DNA from 3 places in the Streptomyces sp. NPDC087901 genome. Region 1 is predicted to be linked to each of the others. Evidence: riboswitches for the same ligand, from Rfam matches in the RefSeq annotation. Region 1 holds a riboswitch; each other region holds the start of a gene.

Region 1 (6,116 bases):
ATCTCGTACAGCACGACGCCGCACGCGTACACATCGGCGCGGGTGTCCGCGGTGCCGTGCTCGATCTGCTCGGGGGCGAGATAGGAGACGGTGCCCAGGATGGACCCGGTGGTGTTCGTGACCGAGCCCACGGCCCGGACCAGGCCGAAGTCGGCGACCTTGACCCGGCCGTCGTCGCCTATCAGCACGTTCTCCGGCTTCATGTCCCGGTGGACGAAGCCCGCCCGGTGTGCGGCCCCCAGGGCGGCGAGCACCGGCTCCAGGATGTCCAGCGCGGCCCGCGGCTGCAGAGCGCCCCGCTCGCGCAGTACGTCGCGCAGCGTGCACCCCGCGACGTACTCCATCGCGAGGTAGACGTACTGCGCATGGGCGCCCTGGTCGAAGACCGCGACCACGTTGGGGTGCGCGAGCCGGGCCACCGACTTGGCCTCGCGGATGAAGCGCTCGACGAACGAGGCGTCGGTCGCGAGCGCCGGATGCATCACCTTGAGGGCGAGCACCCGGTCGAGCCGGGTGTCCATGGCCCGGTAGACCGTGGCCATGCCGCCCACGGCGATGCGGGCATCGACGCGGTAGCGGCCGTCGAGCAGCTGCCCGACGAGAGGGTCCTGGAGGGTCGTATCCACGCAGGCGAGTCTACGAGCCACCACGGACACGGCCGACTGGCCGGGGCGATCCCGGGGCCCAACTGCAGCCGAGCCGTGACAGGGACATGCGATCCGCCGCCGTGGCACGGGGCCGGAGCATGCTGTGGCAGGGACATGAGATCCGCCTCACGCACCGGCCGGGCCTCCGGACTCAGAACGCCGGGCGCTCCGGATCCAGCACCGCCCGCCCCTCCGTCGGCGACGACGCCTCGGCGAAGTGGCGGCGGGGAATCCGCCCCGCGCGGTACGCGAGCCGCCCGCCCTCCACCGCGTGGCGCATCGCCGCGGCCATCAGCTCGGGTTCCTGGGCCCGGGTCACCGCCGACGCCAGCATCACGGCCGCACATCCCAGTTCCATGGCGAGCGCCGCGTCCGACGCCGTGCCGGCGCCCGCGTCCAGGATCACCGGGACCCGCGCCTGCTCGACGATCAGCTGGAAGTTGTGCGGGTTCCGGATGCCCAGACCGGAGCCGATGGGGGAGCCGAGCGGCATGATCGCCGCACAGCCCACGTCCTCGAGCTTCCGGGCCAGCACCGGGTCGTCGTTCGTGTACGGCAGCACGGTGAAGCCGTCGTCCACCAGCGTCTCCGCGGCGTCCAGCAGCTCGATGGGGTCGGGCAGCAGGGTGCGCTCGTCCGCCACCACCTCCAGCTTGACCCAGTCGGTGCCGAGCGCCTCGCGGGCGAGCCGGGCGGTGAGCACGGCCTCGCCCGCCGTGAAGCAGCCCGCCGTGTTCGGCAGCACGCGGATGGAGAGCTTCTCCAGTACGGAGAGCACGGAGCCCCGCACGGTCGGGTCGAGCCGGCGCATCGCCACGGTCGTCAGCCCGGTGCCCGAGGCGGTCAGGGACCGCTCCAGCACGTCCAGGCTGGGCGCCCCGCCCGTTCCCATGATCAGCCGGGAGCCGAGGACGGTGCCGCCGAGGGTGAAGACGTCGTCGGACATGGTCAGCCTCCCTGGACCGCGGTGAGGACCTCGACCCGGTCGCCGTCGGTGAGCGCGGCAGCGGGCCACTGGCCGCGCGGCACGACGGTCTCGTTCAGGGCGGCCGCGACGCCCGAGGACGCGCTGGTCAGCGAGGCGACCAGGGTGTCCAGGGTGGTGCCCGGCGCGACGGCGAGGGCCTCGCCGTTCACGGAGACGGAAAGGGTGGTGGGCTCGGTCATGCGGGCTGCTCCTGAGGTACGGGGGCGGCGGCGGGCGAGAAGCGGCCGGCGGAGAAGGGGCGGGCCACCTCGGGCAGCTCGCCGTCCGCCAGCAGCTGCGCCATGGCGTCCCCGGTGACGGGGGTGAGCAGCACCCCGTTGCGGTGGTGGCCGGTGGCGAGATGGAGGCCGGGCAGCGCGGTGCGGCCGAGCAGCGGGGCGTTGTCGGGGGAGGCGGGGCGCAGACCGGCGCGGGTCTCGGTGAGCGGCAGTTCGGTGATGCCCGGCACCAGTTCGTGCGCGTCGCGCAGCAGCTCGTACACACCGCCCGCCGTGACGGTGGTGTCCCAGCCCATTTCCTCGCTCGTGGCGCCGATGACCAGCTCGCCGTTCTCACGGGGCACGAGATAGACGTGGCTGCCCCGGACCACGGCCCGCAGGGTGCGGGAGAGGAAGGGTGCGTACGTGGTGGGCACGGTCAGCCGCAGCACCTGGCCCTTCACCGGGCGGACCGGGGGCAGGACGTGCTTCGGCACCCCTGCGAGCCGGCCGCTGAGGCTGCCCGCGGCGAGCACCACCTGATCGGCCTCCGGCTGCGTACCGTCGGCCAGTACGGCTCCGGTGGCCCGGTCGCCCGTGACCGAGAGCCGCTCGGCACGTTGGCGGTGGAGGACGACCCCGGCCCGCTCGCACGCCGTCAGCAGTGCGGCGGCCAGCCGGCGCGGGTCGACCTGGTGGTCGCCGTCGACCCGCAGGCCGCCGCGTATGCCCGGTGCGAGCATCGGTTCGAGGCGGCGGCACTCCCGGCCGGTGAGCCACTCCGACTCCAGGCCCGAGCGGCAGTGCAGGGCATGGAGTTCCCGCAGATGGGCGCGGTCGTCGGCGTCCAGTGCGACGGCCAGGGTGCCGCAGGTGCGAAAGCCGATGTCCTGTCCGCTCGCCGCCTCCAGTTCGGCCGCGAACGCCGGATAGCGCGCGGCGGAGGCGACGTTGAGACCGAGCAGCATCTCCTCGCCGTAGTGGAGTTCGGTGACGGCGGCCAGCATCCCCGCCGCGACCTGGGCTGCGCCGCCGCCCGGTTCGGGATCGACGACGGCGGTGGCCAGGCCGCGCTGCGCGGCCCGCCAGGCGGTCACCAGGCCGATGATGCCGCCCCCGATGACGAGGACGTCGGACCCGTTCGTACGGTGTGTGCGCATGGGCGTCCAGCCCCTCCCTTCGCCGGCATGACCCGGATCAGGTTCGTACGGTCGAAGGCCGTCCAGCCTCCCTCTCAGCCCGGTACGACCGGGCTCCCGCGAGTGATGTGCACGGCTACCCTAAACCCCTGCCCCGCGCCCCCGGCAAGGGGAGCCGGTGGTGCCGTGAACGGGGGAAGGGGCGCGGTGGTCCGGTGGCGGCGAACCGGGAAGCACCTTCCTGACGGACCGTCAGTTGCTTAAGGTGGAAGGGTGGACGAGCAGACCGGACAACAGCAGACAGAGCCGCGGCAGAGCCGCCGCGTCGTGATCGCCGGAGCGGGCATGGCGGGCGTACAGACCGCGGTGGCCCTGCGAGAACAGGGCTTCACCGGCCCCGTCACGCTGATCGGCGCCGAACCGCACCAGCCGTACGACCGGCCCCCGCTGTCGAAGGCGGTCCTTCTCGGCAAGGCCGAGGACTCGGCCTTCGACATCGACTTCGAGGCGCTGGACATCACCCTGAGGCTCGGCCTCGACGTGACCGCGCTGCGCGCGGGCGACCACGAACTGGACACCCCGGACGGGCCCGTCCCCTACGACGTCCTGGTTGTCGCCACCGGCGCCGAGCCCCTGATGCTGCCCGGCACCGAGGGCGTCCCGGGCGTCCACCTCCTGCGCACGCTGGACGACGCCGCGCGGCTGCGCCCGGTCCTCGAACAGCGGCACGATGTCGTGGTCGTCGGCGCGGGCTGGATCGGCGCCGAGTTCGCCACCGCGGCCCGCGCGGCCGGCTGCGCGGTCACCGTCGTCGAGGCGGCCGGACGCCCGCTCGCCGGCGCGCTGCCCGCAGAGGTGGCGGCCCCCATGACCGGCTGGTACGCCGAGAGCGGCGCCGCACTCGTCACCGGTGCCCGGGTCGACCGCATCGAAGCCGGTCACGTGGTCCTGGCGGACGGCCGTGAGATCCCGGCGGACGCGGTCGTCGTCGGCATCGGCGCCCGGCCCGCGACCGGCTGGCTGGCCGGATCGGGGATCGAGCTCGGCCCGGACGGATCGGTGACCGCGGACGCGTCCCTGCGCACCTCGCTCCCCGATGTGTACGCGGTCGGGGACTGCGCCTCCTTCCCCTCGGCCAGGTACGGTGAGCGGCTGCTCGTCCACCACTGGGACAACGCCCTCCAGGGGCCGCGGACCGTCGCCGCCGCCGTCACCGCCGCCACCCCGGAGGGCGACGGGCAGCTCCCGGTCTACGACCCCGTGCCCTACTTCTGGTCCGAGCAGTTCGGCCGCTTCGTCCAGTACGCGGGCCACCACGCGGGGGCCGACACCCTGGTGTGGCGAGGCGATCCGGCCGAACCCGCGTGGACGGTGTGCTGGCTGCGCGCCGGGGCGCTCGTCGCCGTACTGGCGGTCGGCCGTCCGCGCGATCTGGCGCAGGGGCGCAAACTCGTCGAATCGGGGGCGGAGCTCGCCCCGGAGCGGGTCGCCGACCCCTCCGTGCCCCTGAAATCGGCCACGCTCTGACGGCGCGTCCGGCCCCCGTACGGGCGGCCCGGGTACCGACTGCCGGTCCGGGATGGCACGCTTGTCCCCGTGACCGAGATTGACGCAAAGATCGATGCTCTCGTCCCTGCCTGGCTCCACCTTCCCGACATCGCCGAAATGTTCGGTGTCGAGGTGACACGCGTGCGCCAGCTGGTCAAGGACGGTCAGCTCATTGCCCTACGACGTGGTGAGAACCGTGCGCTTCAGGTGCCTGCCGCCTTCATCGACGGCGACAAGGTGGTCAAGGGCCTTTCGGGGACCCTGACGCTCCTGAGGGACGACGGCTACTCCGACGCGGAGATGCTGGAATGGCTCTTCACCCCCGACCCGAGCCTGCCGGGCACGCCCGCGCAGGCGCTGAGTGAGAATCGCGGCACGGAGGTGAAGCGCCGCGCCCAGGCGCTCGCCGTCTGACCGACAGCCGCACGGGGGACGCGGGCCGCACGACGCGGCCCGCGTCCCGCGCGGCGCCACCGAACCACCGCCATCGCCTTCCCCGGGGGGAACCGCACCATGTCCACGCCTCGCGCGCTGCTGTCCGACGCCCGGCTCTACCTGTGCACGGACGCCCGCCGGCGCCAGGGTGACCTTCCCGCGTTCCTCGACGCGGTCCTCTCCAGTGGCGTGGACATCATCCAGCTGCGCGACAAGGGCATGGAGGCGGCCGAGGAGCTCGAACACCTCGCGGTCTTCGCCGACGCCTGCAAGCGCCACGGCAAGCTCCTCGCGGTCAACGACCGGGCCGACGTCGCCCACGCCATCGGTTCCGACGTGCTGCACCTGGGCCAGGGCGACCTGCCTGTCCCGGCCGCACGCGCGATCATCGGCGATGACGTGGTCATCGGCCGCTCCACCCATGCCGAGTCCGAGGTCGACGCGGCCGTCGCCGAACCCGGTGTGGACTACTTCTGCACCGGCCCCTGCTGGCCCACGCCGACCAAGCCCGGCCGGCACGCCCCCGGCCTGGATCTCGTCCGCTACGCCGCCTCGCTCGCCCCCGCCCGTCCGTGGTTCGCCATCGGCGGGATCGACGCAGACAACCTCGACGAGGTGCTGGACGCCGGAGCGCGCCGGGTCGTCGTCGTGCGGGCCGTCACGGAGGCATCCGATCCGGCTGCTGCCGCCGCCGGACTGGCGGGAAGGATCCGCGACCGCGCCGCCGGGTGATGCGGGGGCCGAAGGTGCCGGTTTGAGACATGAGTGTCCGAAGTGTGGACAAAGAAGCGGGTAATCGAGGCAAATCGCCCCAGTTCGGTTGGGAGCTTGCCGCGCCCTGGTTAACCTGCCGGTATGGCCCTTGGTACACCTTCCACCAGGACGGATCACGCGCGCACCGTGCGTGAGATGCTCGCGACCGGCAAGACCTCGTACTCCTTCGAGTTCTGGGCGCCCAAGACCGAGAAGGGCGAGCGGAACCTCTGGAACGCGCTGCGCCGGGTCGAGGCGGTGGGACCGAGCTTCGTCTCCGTGACGTACGGAGCCGGCGGATCCACCCGGGCCGGCACGGTGAAGGCGACCCAGGACATCGCCGCCGAGTCCACGCTCACGCCGGTCGCGCACCTCACCGCCGTCAACCACTCCGTCGCCGAACTGCGCA
Region 2 (6,116 bases), on a different contig from region 1:
GCGCGGTAGTACGCGAATCCGTGGCCGCCGGACACGTCGAGCGAGCGCTCCACCAGGACGGCGAGCGGCAGCAGAATCAGTACCAGTACGGTCAGCAGCACGCCGCCGAGAAGCGCCCACTGTCCCGCGCCGCGCGGCCTGCGGGCGGTCTGCGCCGGGTCGACCAGCTTCAGCGCGGTCTCCCTGCGCCGTACGGTCCAGGCGTGCACGGCGAGGATGGCGCCGACCGCGGCGAACTGCACCAGGGTCAGGACGGCGGCCGTGGGCAGGGCCAGCAGCTGCGCGGTCTGCCGGTAGATCTCCACCTCCAGCGTGGAGAACCCGGGGCCGCCGAGGATCTGGACGACGCCGAAGGAGGTGAAGGTGAAAAGGAAGACCATCAGCGCGGCAGCGGCCACCGCAGGGGCGAGCGCCGGAAGGGTGACACGGCGCCAAGCGGCGAAACGCCCCGCACCGAGAACCCGTGCGGCCTCCTCCTGCCGCGGGTCGAGCTGCGACCACAGTCCGCCGACGGTGCGGACGACGACGGCGTAGTTGAAGAAGACATGGGCCAGCAGGATCGCCCACACCGTGGTGTCGAGCCGTACGCCCCACAGCTCGTCGAGGAACCCGCCGCGGCCCAGCAGCGCGAGGAACGCGGTGCCGACGACAACGGTCGGCAGGACGAACGGCACGGTCACGATCGCCCGCAGCAGCTGCTTGCCCGGGAAGTCGAACCGGGCGAACACATAGGCGCCCGGCAGGGCGATCAGCAGGGTCAGGGCGGTCGAGGCGAGCGCCTGCCAGAGGGTGAACCAGAGGACGTCCTGGATGTCCGGCCGGCTCAGCACCTCGCCGAACCGTCCGAACTGCCACACCCCACCGTCCTTGAGTCCGCGTCCGACGATCGCGACGACGGGGTAGGCGAAGAACAGCGCGAAGAACGCGACGGGCACGGCCATCAGGCCGAGCCGCACCGCGCCCCCGCGCAGCGACCGGGCGCGCGCGGCCTTCCCGCGCGCGCCCGGTCCGCGTACGGGAGTCTTCGCTACTTCACTACGAGCGAGGACCATGACTGGACCCACTGCTCGCGGTTCTTGGCGATCTCGTCCGGGGCGACGGTCGTCGGCTTGTCGACCGTGGCGCCGAACTCCGTGAAGAGGTCCGGCACCTTCGCGCCCTTGGTGACCGGGCTGACGAACATGTTGAGCGGCATGTCCTCCTGGAACTTCTTGCCGATCAGGAAGTCCAGCAGGGCCTTGCCGCCCGCCTCGTTCTTCGCGCCGTCGAGCAGGCCGGCGAACTCGATCTGGCGGAAGCACGTCGCGGTGGCGACCCCGGTCGGGGCGGTCTTCGGCTGCGGGTCCGCGTACAGCACCTCGACGGGCGGGCTGGAGGCGTAGCTGACGACGAGCGGCCGGTCGGCCTTGGCCTTCTTGCCGCCGGCGGAGCCGGAGAACTCCTCGTTGTACGCCTGCTCCCAGCCGTCGACGACCTTGACGCCGTTGTCCTTCAGCTTCTTCCAGTAGTCCTGGTAGCCGTCCTCGCCATAGGTGGCGACGGTGCCGAGGAGGAAGCCGAGGCCCGGCGAGGAGGTCGCGGCGTTCTCGGTGACGAGGAGGTTCTTGTACGCGGGCTTCGCCAGGTCGTCGAAGGACTGCGGCGGCGCGAGCTTCCTGTCGGCGAAGTACTTCTTGTCGTAGTTGACGCAGATGTCGCCGGTGTCGATCGGGGTGACCCGGTGCTTCGAAGCGTCCAGCTGAACGTCGGCCGCGACCTGGTCGACCCCCTTCGCCTTGTACGAGGTGAACAGGCCGTTGTCGAGGGCGCGCGAGAGCAGGGTGTTGTCGACGCCGAAGAACACATCGCCTCGGGGCGATCCCTTGGTCAGGATCTCCTGGTTGAGGGCGGCGCCCGCGTCCCCGCTCTTCAGCACCTTGACGGTGTAGCCGGTCTCCCGGGTGAACTCCTTCAGCACGTCCTTGGAGGCGTTGAAGGAATCGTGGCTGACGAGGGTGACGGTCTTGGAGCCGGTGCCCTTGGTACCGCCGGTGCCGGCGGCCGAGTCGTCGGAGCTTCCGCATCCGGCGAGCGCGGTCGCGCCGAGCGCGGCGGCGACGGCCGTCACCGCGATCTTCTTGGTGGTGTTCATGTGATTCCTCCTGGGATGACCAGGAAGAGACGCGGCCCTGCCCGCACCGGCGAAAACCGGAAGCGGGCAGGGCGCAACAGCTTGAGTAAGGTCCGAACTTCCTACCCGGAATGACCCGGGCGAGGTTCAGAGGGTCTGCGGCCAACCTGTTCCTGGTGCCGCACTCTCAGCGCTGTGGCGCTCCCCTGTCGGAATATGAAGTTGATTTCGAGCCCAGGCTACACGCCCGGTTCCGGCCTCAGCGCTCGGATGCCGCCAGCTGTCCGCAGGCCCCGTCGATCTCCTGGCCGCGGGTGTCCCGGACGGTCACCGGCACCCCGTGGGCGGCGATCGCCTCGACGAAGGCCTTCTCGTCCTCGGGCCGCGAGGCGGTCCACTTCGAGCCGGGCGTCGGATTCAGCGGGATCAGGTTGACGTGGACCCGCTTGCCCTTGAGGAGCCGGCCCAGCCGGTCGCCCCGCCAAGCCTGGTCGTTGATGTCGCGGATCAGCGCGTACTCGATGGAGATGCGGCGGCCGGACTTCTCCGCGTACTCCCACGCGGCGTCCAGTACCTCGCGCACCTTCCACCGGGTGTTCACCGGCACAAGGGTGTCGCGCAGCTCGTCGTCCGGGGCGTGCAGCGAGACGGCGAGGCGGCACTTGAAGCCCTCGTCGGCGAAACGGAGCATCGCGGGGACGAGACCGACGGTGGAGACCGTGATCCCGCGCTGCGAGAGACCCAGCCCGTCGGGCTCGGGGTCGGTCAGCCGGCGGATCGCGCCGACCACACGGTTGTAGTTGGCGAGCGGCTCACCCATGCCCATGAAGACGATGTTGGAGAGCCGGGCCGGGCCGCCGGGGACCTCTCCGTCGCGCAGCGCGCGCATGCCGTCCACGATCTGGTGGACGATCTCGGCGGTCGACAGGTTGCGGTCGAGACCTGCCTGTCCGGTGGCGCAGAACGGGCAGTTCATGCCGCAGCCGGCCTGCGAGGAGATGCACATCGTGACGCGCTCGGGGTAGCGCATCAGGACGGACTCGACCAGCGTCCCGTCGTGCAGCTTCCACAGCGTCTTGCGGGTGGTGTCGTCGTCGCAGCTGATGTGCCGGACCACGGACATCAGATCGGGGAACAACGCCTCGGCGAGCTTGTCCCGCGATCCGGCCGGGATGTTGGTCCACTCCGACGGGTCGTGCGCGTACCGCGCGAAGTAGTGCTGCGAGAGCTGCTGGGCGCGGAAGGGCTTCTCGCCGGTCGCGGCGACGGCTTCCTTGCGCTCGGCGGGCGTGAGGTCGGCGAGGTGCCGCGGCGGCTTCTTGGCTCCGCGGGGCGCGACGAAAGTGAGTTCTCCGGGCTTAGGCATGGTTCATCCAGTGTCGCAGACAGAACAGTGAGGGCCCGCCGCCCTGTGGACAACGGACCCTCACTCGTAAAACAGCAGGTCAGAAGCGGTGACCCGCTCGCTTGTCAGCCGGAGCCGACGAAAATCACCAGGAGCAGCCAGACCACCGGCGCGGTCGGCAGGAGCGAGTCGAGCCGGTCCATGATGCCGCCGTGCCCGGGCAGCAGCGTGCCCATGTCCTTGATCCCGAGATCTCTCTTGATCATGGACTCGCCCAGGTCGCCCAGGGTGGCGCTGGCAGCGACCGCGAGGCCGAGCAGCAGCCCCTGCCACCAGGTGCCGTCGTCGATCATGAACTGCATGCACAGCGCTCCGGCCACCATCGCGAAGGCCACGGCTCCGAACAGGCCCTCGCGGGTCTTTCCGGGGCTGATGCGCGGTGCCAGCTTGTTCTTGCCGAACCGCCAGCCGACGGCGTACGCACCCGTGTCGCTGACCACGGTCAGCAGCAGGAAGGTCAGAACCCGCTGGGGTCCGTCGTCGGCGGTCAGGAGCATGGCCACGAAGGTCGCCAGGAACGGCACGTAGAACGCGGCGAAGACTCCGGCCGTGACGTCCCTGAGGTAGCCCTCCGGCGGCTCGGTCATCCGCCAGACGAGCACCGCCAGGGCGGTCAGCGCCATGGCGATCCAGGCGCCCTCGGCGCCCCGCGCGTAACCGGCCACGACCATGGCCGCGCCACCGATCGCGAGTGGCACGAGCGGCGCCTTGATGCCCTTGCGCTCCTCCAGCCGGGAAGTGAGCTCCCAGAGGCCCACGACGACGGCGACCACGACCACGCCGACGAAGACGGCCTTGACGATGAAGAGCGACGCAGCGACGACGGCCCCGAGCCCCAGGCCGACCCCTATGGCGGCTCCCAGATCACGGCCCGCACGCTTCTTCTGCGGGGGTGGTGGCGCGGTGGACATGGGCTCCTGCGGCTTCTCGTCGCGGAACAGGGGGCCGCCGCTCAGGCGCCCGGCCCCCTGGTCCCGGTCATCACGGTCGTCAGCGTCTCTACCTGCGTCGGGAACGTCCGGCACGATGGGCATGGGCCGAGTCTGCTGGGCGTCATGCACATCGTATGCAGGACCCGCCGGAGCGGCCCGCATCTCGGGCGCAGCCCGGTGGCCGGCGCCCTGCGGGGCGCCCCAGGAAGAGTCGTTCATCAGACTTCGAGCAGCTCGGCTTCCTTGTGCTTCAGCAGCTCGTCCACCTGCGCGACGTACTTCGCGGTGGTGTCGTCGAGCTCCTTCTCGGCGCGGCGCACCTCGTCCTCGCCGGACTCCTTGTCCTTGACCAGCTTGTCGAGCGTCTCCTTGGCCTTGCGGCGGACGGCCCGGATCGAGATCTTGGAGTCCTCGGCCTTGGTCTTCGCGACCTTGATGTAGTCGCGACGGCGCTCTTCGGTGAGGTCGGGGAAGTTCACCCGGATGATATTGCCGTCGTTGCTCGGGTTGACGCCGAGGTCCGAGTCGCGGATGGCCTGCTCGATGTTGCGCAGCGCGGTCTTGTCGAACGGCGTCACAACGGCCATACGAGGCTCGGGCACCGAGAACGAGGCCAGCTGGTTGATCGGGGTCAGCGCACCGTAGTAGTCGGCGACGATCTTGTTGAACATCGCCGGGTGCGCACGGCCGGTACGGATCGCGGCGAAGTCCTCTTTCGCGACGACGACGGCCTTCTCCATCTTCTCCTCGGCCTCGAGGAGGGTTTCTTCGATCACCACGTGCTCCTGCGTGTCTTGAGTGGGCCCGGCGTGCTCGGGCCCGGCGGGTCCTGCGTCGCGTCCTCACCTGCACGGTGTCCGACCGGCAGGCCGTTGTCCATCTTTCGGGGCCGTCCCGTGGGCCCCCGGAACCTCACCGGGTCGCCCCGGTGGAGTCCCCCGGTTGTCAGCTCCGGGTGCCCTGGTCACTCACGAGCGTGCCGATCTTCTCACTCCTGACGGCGCGGGCGATATTGCCCGCGGTCGTCAGCTCGAAGACGAGAATCGGCAGCTGGTTGTCACGGCAGAGCGTGATGGCGGTGGCGTCGGCGACCTTGAGATCGCGGGCGAGCACCTCGCTGTACTCCAGCGCGTCGAACTTCACCGCGCCGGGGTTGGTCTTCGGGTCGGAGTCGTAGACCCCGTCCACGCCGTTCTTCCCCATCAGCAGTGCCTCGGCGTCGATCTCCAGGGCGCGCTGTGCCGCGGTGGTGTCGGTGGAGAAGTACGGCATGCCCATGCCGGCGCCGAAGATGACGACGCGGCCCTTCTCCAGGTGCCGTACGGCGCGCAGCGGAATGTACGGCTCCGCGACCTGGCCCATGGTGATGGCCGTCTGGACACGGGAGTCGATGCCCTCCTTCTCCAGGAAGTCCTGGAGCGCGAGGCAGTTCATGACGGTGCCGAGCATGCCCATGTAGTCGGACCGGGCCCGGTCCATGCCGCGCTGCTGGAGCTCGGCACCGCGGAAGAAGTTGCCGCCACCGATGACGATCGCGATTTCCGCGCCGCCGCGGACGACTGCCGCGATCTCGCGAGCGATGGCGTGCACGACGTCGGGGTCGACACCGAGACCCCCGCCGCCGGCGAACGCCTCACCGGACAGCTTCAGCATGAAGCGTCCGCGCACC
Region 3 (6,116 bases), on a different contig from region 1:
ACCGCCCGTCACCACGCCTGGGGGTGACCGTTGACCACGGCATCGACTACCGCTGTTCCGACGCTGATCGGATCGGTTCAGCGGGCGCTGAGGCTGCTGGAGGCTGTGGGCACCCATCGCGACGGGGCTCCGGCCAAACAGCTGGCACGGGAAGCGGGACTCCCCCTTCCCACCGCCTACCACCTGCTGCGCACCCTGACACACGAGGGATATCTGCGCAGGGAGAACGGCGTCTTCCTCTTCGGCGCCGCCGCGGAGCGGCTGGTGGACGACGGCGCACTGCAGAATCGTCGCAGCAGAATGACCCAGTCCCTGGGGCGGTGGCGGGACATCATCGGTGCCCCGGTGTACTGCGCCGTCTACCGCGACGGTGAGATCGAACTCGTCGCGGTCGCGGACACCCCCGCTGCGCCGGCGGTGGAGGAGTGGGCAGCCTTCGGCGAGACGGGGCATGCACATGCGATCGGCCAGTGTCTGCTGAGTCAGCTCGACGAGCAGGCCCGCGAGGACCACCTGGACCGGCATCCGGTACGGCCGCTGACGCGCTACTCCGTGCGCGACCGCCCGGCACTTCTTGAGCGGCTGCGGTCGGTCGAGCGTATGGAACCTGTCATCGAACGGCAGGAATACGCCCTCGGGACGGTCTGCGCGGCCATCCCGATCACGGCCGGATTCACGGCCGCCGCGATGGCCATTTCGGTCCCCCTCGACCAGTCAGAACGGTTGCTCCCCGCAGTCGAACGACTACGTGGCGAAGTGGCCAGCCTCTTGCGTTCGTTCGTGTTCTCTATCAGTATCTGAAAAATCACTCCTTGTGATCTGCTATCGGGTGCACCACGATGGCGTCAATAGGGCCATGGGGGATCATTCCTGGCCAGATTCATCTACTGCGGGGTTGAACGATGCGCGAGTCGGTTCAAGCTGAGGTCATGATGAGCTTCCTCGTTTCCGAGGAGCTCTCTTTCCGGATCCCGGTGGAGCTCCGGTACGAAGTGTGCGATCCGTACGCGATCCGGATGACCTTCCATCTGCCCGGCGACGCCCCCGTCACCTGGGCTTTCGGCCGTGAGCTGCTGCTCGACGGTCTCAACAGCCCCAGTGGTGACGGCGATGTGCACATCGGGCCGACGGAGCCCGAAGGGCTGTCCGACGTCCACATCCGGCTCCAGGTGGGGGCTGACCGTGCGCTGTTCCGGGCCGGCACGGCGCCTCTCGTGGCGTTTCTCGACCGGACGGACAAGCTCGTGCCGCTCGGGCAGGAGTGCACGCTGGGTGACTTCGAGGGCAATCTGGAAGAAGCGCTGGGGCGGATTCTGGCCGAGGAACAGAACGCCGGCTGACGAGGGCCGTGCCCATGGCCCGTATGCCGGTCGAACAGCACACCTGCCGAACGGGTGAATCGCTCTCCGTGTCCGGGCACTCAGGCCTTCGCCCGACGACGACGTCCCCTGCCGCTCCGTACGGGTGCCGGAGCACCGGAATCCGCGGCGAGCCCGGTGCGGTCCGCGGAGACGACCAGCGCCGCGAGCGCGGTGGTCACCGGCACCGAGGCGACCAGTCCGATCGAGCCGATCAGTGTGCGCACGATCTCCTCCGCCACCAGCTCGCTGTTGGCCACCGTCCCCATGCTGCTCTGGGCGATCGAGAACAGCAGCAGGAGTGGAAGCGCGGCGCCCGCATAGGCGAGCACCAGGGTGTTGACCACCGAGGCGATGTGGTCGCGCCCGATTCTGATCCCTGCCCGGTAGAGCTCCTTCGCACTCATCGTCGGGTCCGCCTGGTGAAGTTCCCAGACCGCCGAGGTCTGGGTGACCGTCACGTCGTCGAGCACTCCCAGGGAACCGATGATGACGCCGGCCAGCAGCAGTCCGCTCATGTCGATGTGCGGATACAGGCCGTGGATGAGGCCGGTGTTGTCGTCGGTGTTCCCGCTCAGGCTCGCCCAGCCGATGAAGAGCGAGCCGAGCAGACCGATCAGCAGCAGTGAGATCAGGGTGCCGATGACGGCGACCGAGGTGCGGGCGGTCAGCCCGTGGCAGATGTAGAGCGCGATCAGCATGATGGCGCCGGCCCCGACGACTGCCACGACCAGCGGGTTCGAGCCCTGCAGGATGGCCGGAAGGATGAACAGGGTCAGGACGGCGAACGACAGGGCGAGCGCCACCAGCGCCATGACCCCGCGCATTCTGCCCACGGCCACCACGACCAGGGCGAAGATCCCGGCCAGCAGCAGCAACGGGAACTTCCGGTTCACATCGGTCACGGAGTACTGGAGATCGTGGGGTGCGTCGGGGGCGTGCGCGACCACCACCCCCTGTCCCTTCCGTAGTTGTCGGGGCGCGTCCGGCTGGACGACCTCAATGAATGTGCGGCCTTTGTCCTGGCCGCTCGTCACCTCGACGGTGGCCTTCTCGCAGAGGCGATCGCCGCCGGCCGGCTCGCCCGTAGGCGGCGATGTCTCACTGCTGACCGGGATCTGCGAGGCGTTCACGTCCGCGCAGTCGACCTTGCCGACGTTCGCCACCTTGCCCTGCTGGGTCTGCCGGTCGAAACCGACACCTGTGCGCTCGTGCGCCGGCGCACCACCGGGCCAGAGGACCACGAGCCCGACGACGACCGCGGCCGCGAACGGGATCAGCACGGCGGCGATCACCTTGCGCAGATGGCCGGAGACGGGAGCGGCGGGGCCGTGGCTGTGCGAGTGCGCGTGCTGATGGCCCTGCGGTTCGGAGTCGTTATGAGGGGACGTCACCGGGCGATCATCGCAAGAAGGGAAGGGGTCCTCTGTTCAGCTTGCCCATGGGGGCGCTAGCGTGGTGGCACCTTTGCACACGCGGGAGCTCGGAGCACCGGGCTGAGAGGGCGCTGATCTCCGTACGTCCGTACGGGACAGGCTGCGCCGACCGCCGAACCTGTTACCGGGTAATGCCGGCGTAGGGAGTAGGTCTCATGACCACATCGGACGCACGCACGCCTGCCTCGAACCAGAACGACGAGGCCGGGAAGTCCATCGGATGGCACAAGGGATACGTCCAGGGCTCACGCCCGGACCTCCGGGTGCCGGTCCGTCAGGTGCACCTCACCAACGGCAGGGACGTGACGCTGTACGACACGTCGGGGCCGTACACCGATCCATCGACGGAGACTGATGTCCGCCGCGGACTGGCACCTCTGCGGGAGAACTGGATCATCGCCCGCGGCGACACCGAGGAGTACACGGGACGTCCCGTGCGCCCCGAGGACGACGGGCTCAAGCACACCTCACCGCGTGGGGGACTGCGCAACCTGGACGCGGTCTTCCCCGGTCGCCCCCGCCAGCCACGGCGCAGCCGGGACGGCCGGCCCGTCACCCAGCTCGCGTACGCCCGCCGGGGCGAGGTCACCCCGGAGATGGAGTACGTCGCGATCCGGGAGAACGTCGAGCCCGAGGTGGTGCGCGACGAGATCGCGGCCGGCCGGGCCGTTCTGCCGGCCAACGTCAACCACCCGGAGATCGAGCCGATGATCATCGGCAAGCGGTTCCTGGTGAAGGTGAACGCCAACATCGGCAACTCCGCGGTCTCGTCCTCCATCGAGGAGGAGGTGGACAAGATGACCTGGGCGACCAAGTGGGGCGCCGACACAGTCATGGATCTGTCCACCGGCCGCAACATCCACACCACCCGTGAGTGGGTTCTTCGCAACTCCCCCGTTCCGATCGGCACCGTTCCGCTCTACCAGGCCCTGGAGAAGGTCGACGGCAGGGCGGAGGAGCTGACCTGGGAGATCTACAAGGACACCGTCATCGAGCAGGCCGAACAGGGTGTCGACTACATGACGGTTCACGCCGGCGTGCGCCTGCCGTACGTGCCGCTGACGGCCCGTCGCAAGACCGGCATCGTCTCCCGGGGCGGCTCGATCATGGCGGCGTGGTGCCTCGCGCACCACAAGGAGTCGTTCCTCTACGAGAACTTCGAGGAGCTCTGCGAGATCCTCGCCTCGTACGACGTGACGTACTCCCTGGGCGACGGGCTGCGGCCCGGTTCGATCGCGGACGCCAACGACGAGGCGCAGTTCGCGGAGCTGCGTACGCTCGGCGAACTGAACACCGTCGCGAAGCGGTTCGGTGTCCAGACCATGATCGAGGGCCCGGGGCACGTACCGATGCACAAGATCAAGGAGAACATCGACCTCCAGCAGGAGATCTGCGAGGAGGCGCCGTTCTACACGCTCGGCCCGCTGACGACCGATGTGGCTCCGGCGTACGACCACATCACCTCGGGTATCGGAGCCGCGATGATCGCCTGGTGGGGGACGGCGATGCTCTGCTACGTGACGCCCAAGGAGCACCTCGGTCTGCCCAACCGTGACGACGTGAAGACCGGGGTCATCACCTACAAGATCGCGGCCCATGCGGCGGACCTGGCCAAGGGGCATCCGGGAGCGCAGGACTGGGATGACGCGTTGTCGGACGCCCGGTTCGAGTTCCGCTGGGAGGATCAGTTCAACCTGGCCCTCGACCCGGACACGGCAAGGGAGTTCCACGACGAGACGCTGCCTGCCGAGCCGGCGAAGACGGCGCACTTCTGCTCGATGTGCGGCCCGAAGTTCTGCTCGATGAAGATCTCCCAGGACATCCGGCGTGAGCACGGAGGTTCGCAGGCGGAGATCGAGGAGGGGATGACGGAGAAGTCCAAGGAGTTCGCGGCGGCGGGCAACCGGGTCTATCTGCCCATCGCGGACTAGGGCCTGGCGGGCGTAACCGAGCAGGGCGCGAACGGCCCCGCGCCCTGCTGTCCGGGCCCGGGACACCCGGGGTCGGTGACGGGTCTTCCCGGGTGCGGGGCCGTCAGTCCAGCTCGTGTTCCGGGCCGCCGAAGTCGGGGCTGGTGAAGTCCGGACTGGTGAACGTCGGGCGGGGCGCGGCGGCGGGACCGTCGTCCGGACTGGAGAAGTCCGGCCTGCTGTAGCCGATCTTCGGGATGCGGTTGGCCGAGCGGTGCGGGATGCGCGCGGCCGGGGCGGCCCCGGGGTCGGCGAGCGCGTCCCGCAGGAACGGCAGGATGCCGCGTTCCAGCAGGGCGTGGCGCCAGGCCTCCCTGGCTCGTGCCACATCCTCCGGCAGTTCCTCGCCCTGTTCCTCGGCGGCCACCGATGTCGAGCCGTTGCGCAAGGCCGTGATGAGGAGGGCGACGGCGGCTACGAGGATGGCGGCCGCGGTCGCCGCCGCGAAGAACCAGCCCGCGCCGACCATGCTGCGCGCGAACGAGGGAGGCGGGTCGAGCGCCTTGAGGATGTAGCCGATGAGCAGGAAGATCACCGCGGCGGTGCCTGCCAGCACCGGAGCCAGCACGGTGATGACGACTCCTATGCCGGCGCCCGACTGGTGCGCGCCGGCCGGGCCGGTGTCGGGTTCACCGTCTTCGTCCGTGCCGGCGGCAGCGGCGCGGATCTCTTCGCGAGCCTTCACGTAGTGCTCGTACTCGGTGGCCGCAGCCGCTGTGATCAGCGCCGTGGCAGCCATCGCCATGGTGCGCAGCTGCACCGGATTGAGCCGTTCGCCGACAGCGGCCAGATCTGGTCGTTCATGGGCGTGACGCAGTGCGTCGTCGAGGATCCGCTCGTACTCGGGGCGGTCCTCGGTCAGCAGGTGCGGAGCGCTGTTCATGTGCATCCCCCGATGCTCCGTAGGGCCTGTGTGCCCGCTCGAACCGGGCAGTCGGGCGGAAACGGAGGAGAGCCTGCTACTGATACGCCGATGGTAGAGCGCCCACGGCACGGGGTGACAGGGGGTTTCCGGAAATAGGCCCAGTGGTCCGCGTATTCAGGTCTGGATGCGTCTTCCCCGAAGAACGTCAGTCATGCAGCGGGAGTTTGACGACCAGTAGCTTTCCGGCCATGGTCACTCCGCCGTCCATGGCGATGGCGAGCCCGTCCGCGTACACGTGCGGTCCGTCCACCAGCGGGCCCGACCTGTCCTCGCCGTCCTCGGAACCCACCTCGCCCAGAAGGTAGGGAATGGGGCTGTGACCATGGACGACGCGTCGGCCGCCGTAGGCCGCCATGAGCTCCTGCACGGCCTGCGGACCAGATTCGTCGCGGAAGGCGAACCGTTTGGTCAGCTTGCGGAAGAGGTC

What was found. A riboswitch is a leader RNA that binds a small molecule or an ion and turns the genes downstream of it on or off. The one in region 1 is predicted to bind thiamine pyrophosphate.
Region 2: another riboswitch for thiamine pyrophosphate. It lies ahead of ACIOEW_RS21610 (thiamine ABC transporter substrate binding subunit); the one in region 1 lies ahead of thiO (glycine oxidase ThiO).
Region 3: another riboswitch for thiamine pyrophosphate. It lies ahead of thiC (phosphomethylpyrimidine synthase ThiC); the one in region 1 lies ahead of thiO (glycine oxidase ThiO).

The regions. Positions count from the first base shown of each region.
Region 1 covers NZ_JBIUUC010000001.1:988,256-994,371, forward strand. The annotation lists gene pknB (Stk1 family PASTA domain-containing Ser/Thr kinase) at 1-626, opposite strand, end outside; gene ACIOEW_RS04395 (thiazole synthase) at 799-1,593, opposite strand; gene thiS (sulfur carrier protein ThiS) at 1,596-1,814, opposite strand; gene thiO (glycine oxidase ThiO) at 1,811-2,992, opposite strand; TPP riboswitch at 2,990-3,102, opposite strand; gene ACIOEW_RS04410 (FAD-dependent oxidoreductase) at 3,317-4,498, shown strand; gene ACIOEW_RS04415 (Rv2175c family DNA-binding protein) at 4,568-4,933, shown strand; gene thiE (thiamine phosphate synthase) at 5,033-5,686, shown strand; gene metF (methylenetetrahydrofolate reductase [NAD(P)H]) at 5,810-6,116, shown strand, end outside.
Region 2 covers NZ_JBIUUC010000006.1:305,484-311,599, reverse strand. The annotation lists gene ACIOEW_RS21615 (ABC transporter permease) at 1-941, opposite strand, end outside; gene ACIOEW_RS21610 (thiamine ABC transporter substrate binding subunit) at 1,028-2,131, opposite strand; TPP riboswitch at 2,212-2,328, opposite strand; gene rlmN (23S rRNA (adenine(2503)-C(2))-methyltransferase RlmN) at 2,370-3,476, opposite strand; gene ACIOEW_RS21600 (phosphatidate cytidylyltransferase) at 3,581-4,666, opposite strand; gene frr (ribosome recycling factor) at 4,666-5,223, opposite strand; gene pyrH (UMP kinase) at 5,393-6,116, opposite strand, start outside.
Region 3 covers NZ_JBIUUC010000004.1:180,681-186,796, reverse strand. The annotation lists gene ACIOEW_RS14555 (IclR family transcriptional regulator) at 31-801, shown strand; gene ACIOEW_RS14550 (SsgA family sporulation/cell division regulator) at 903-1,340, shown strand; gene ACIOEW_RS14545 (YibE/F family protein) at 1,421-2,752, opposite strand; TPP riboswitch at 2,824-2,957, shown strand; gene thiC (phosphomethylpyrimidine synthase ThiC) at 2,950-4,725, shown strand; gene ACIOEW_RS14535 (hypothetical protein) at 4,829-5,653, opposite strand; gene ACIOEW_RS14530 (metallophosphoesterase) at 5,835-6,116, opposite strand, start outside.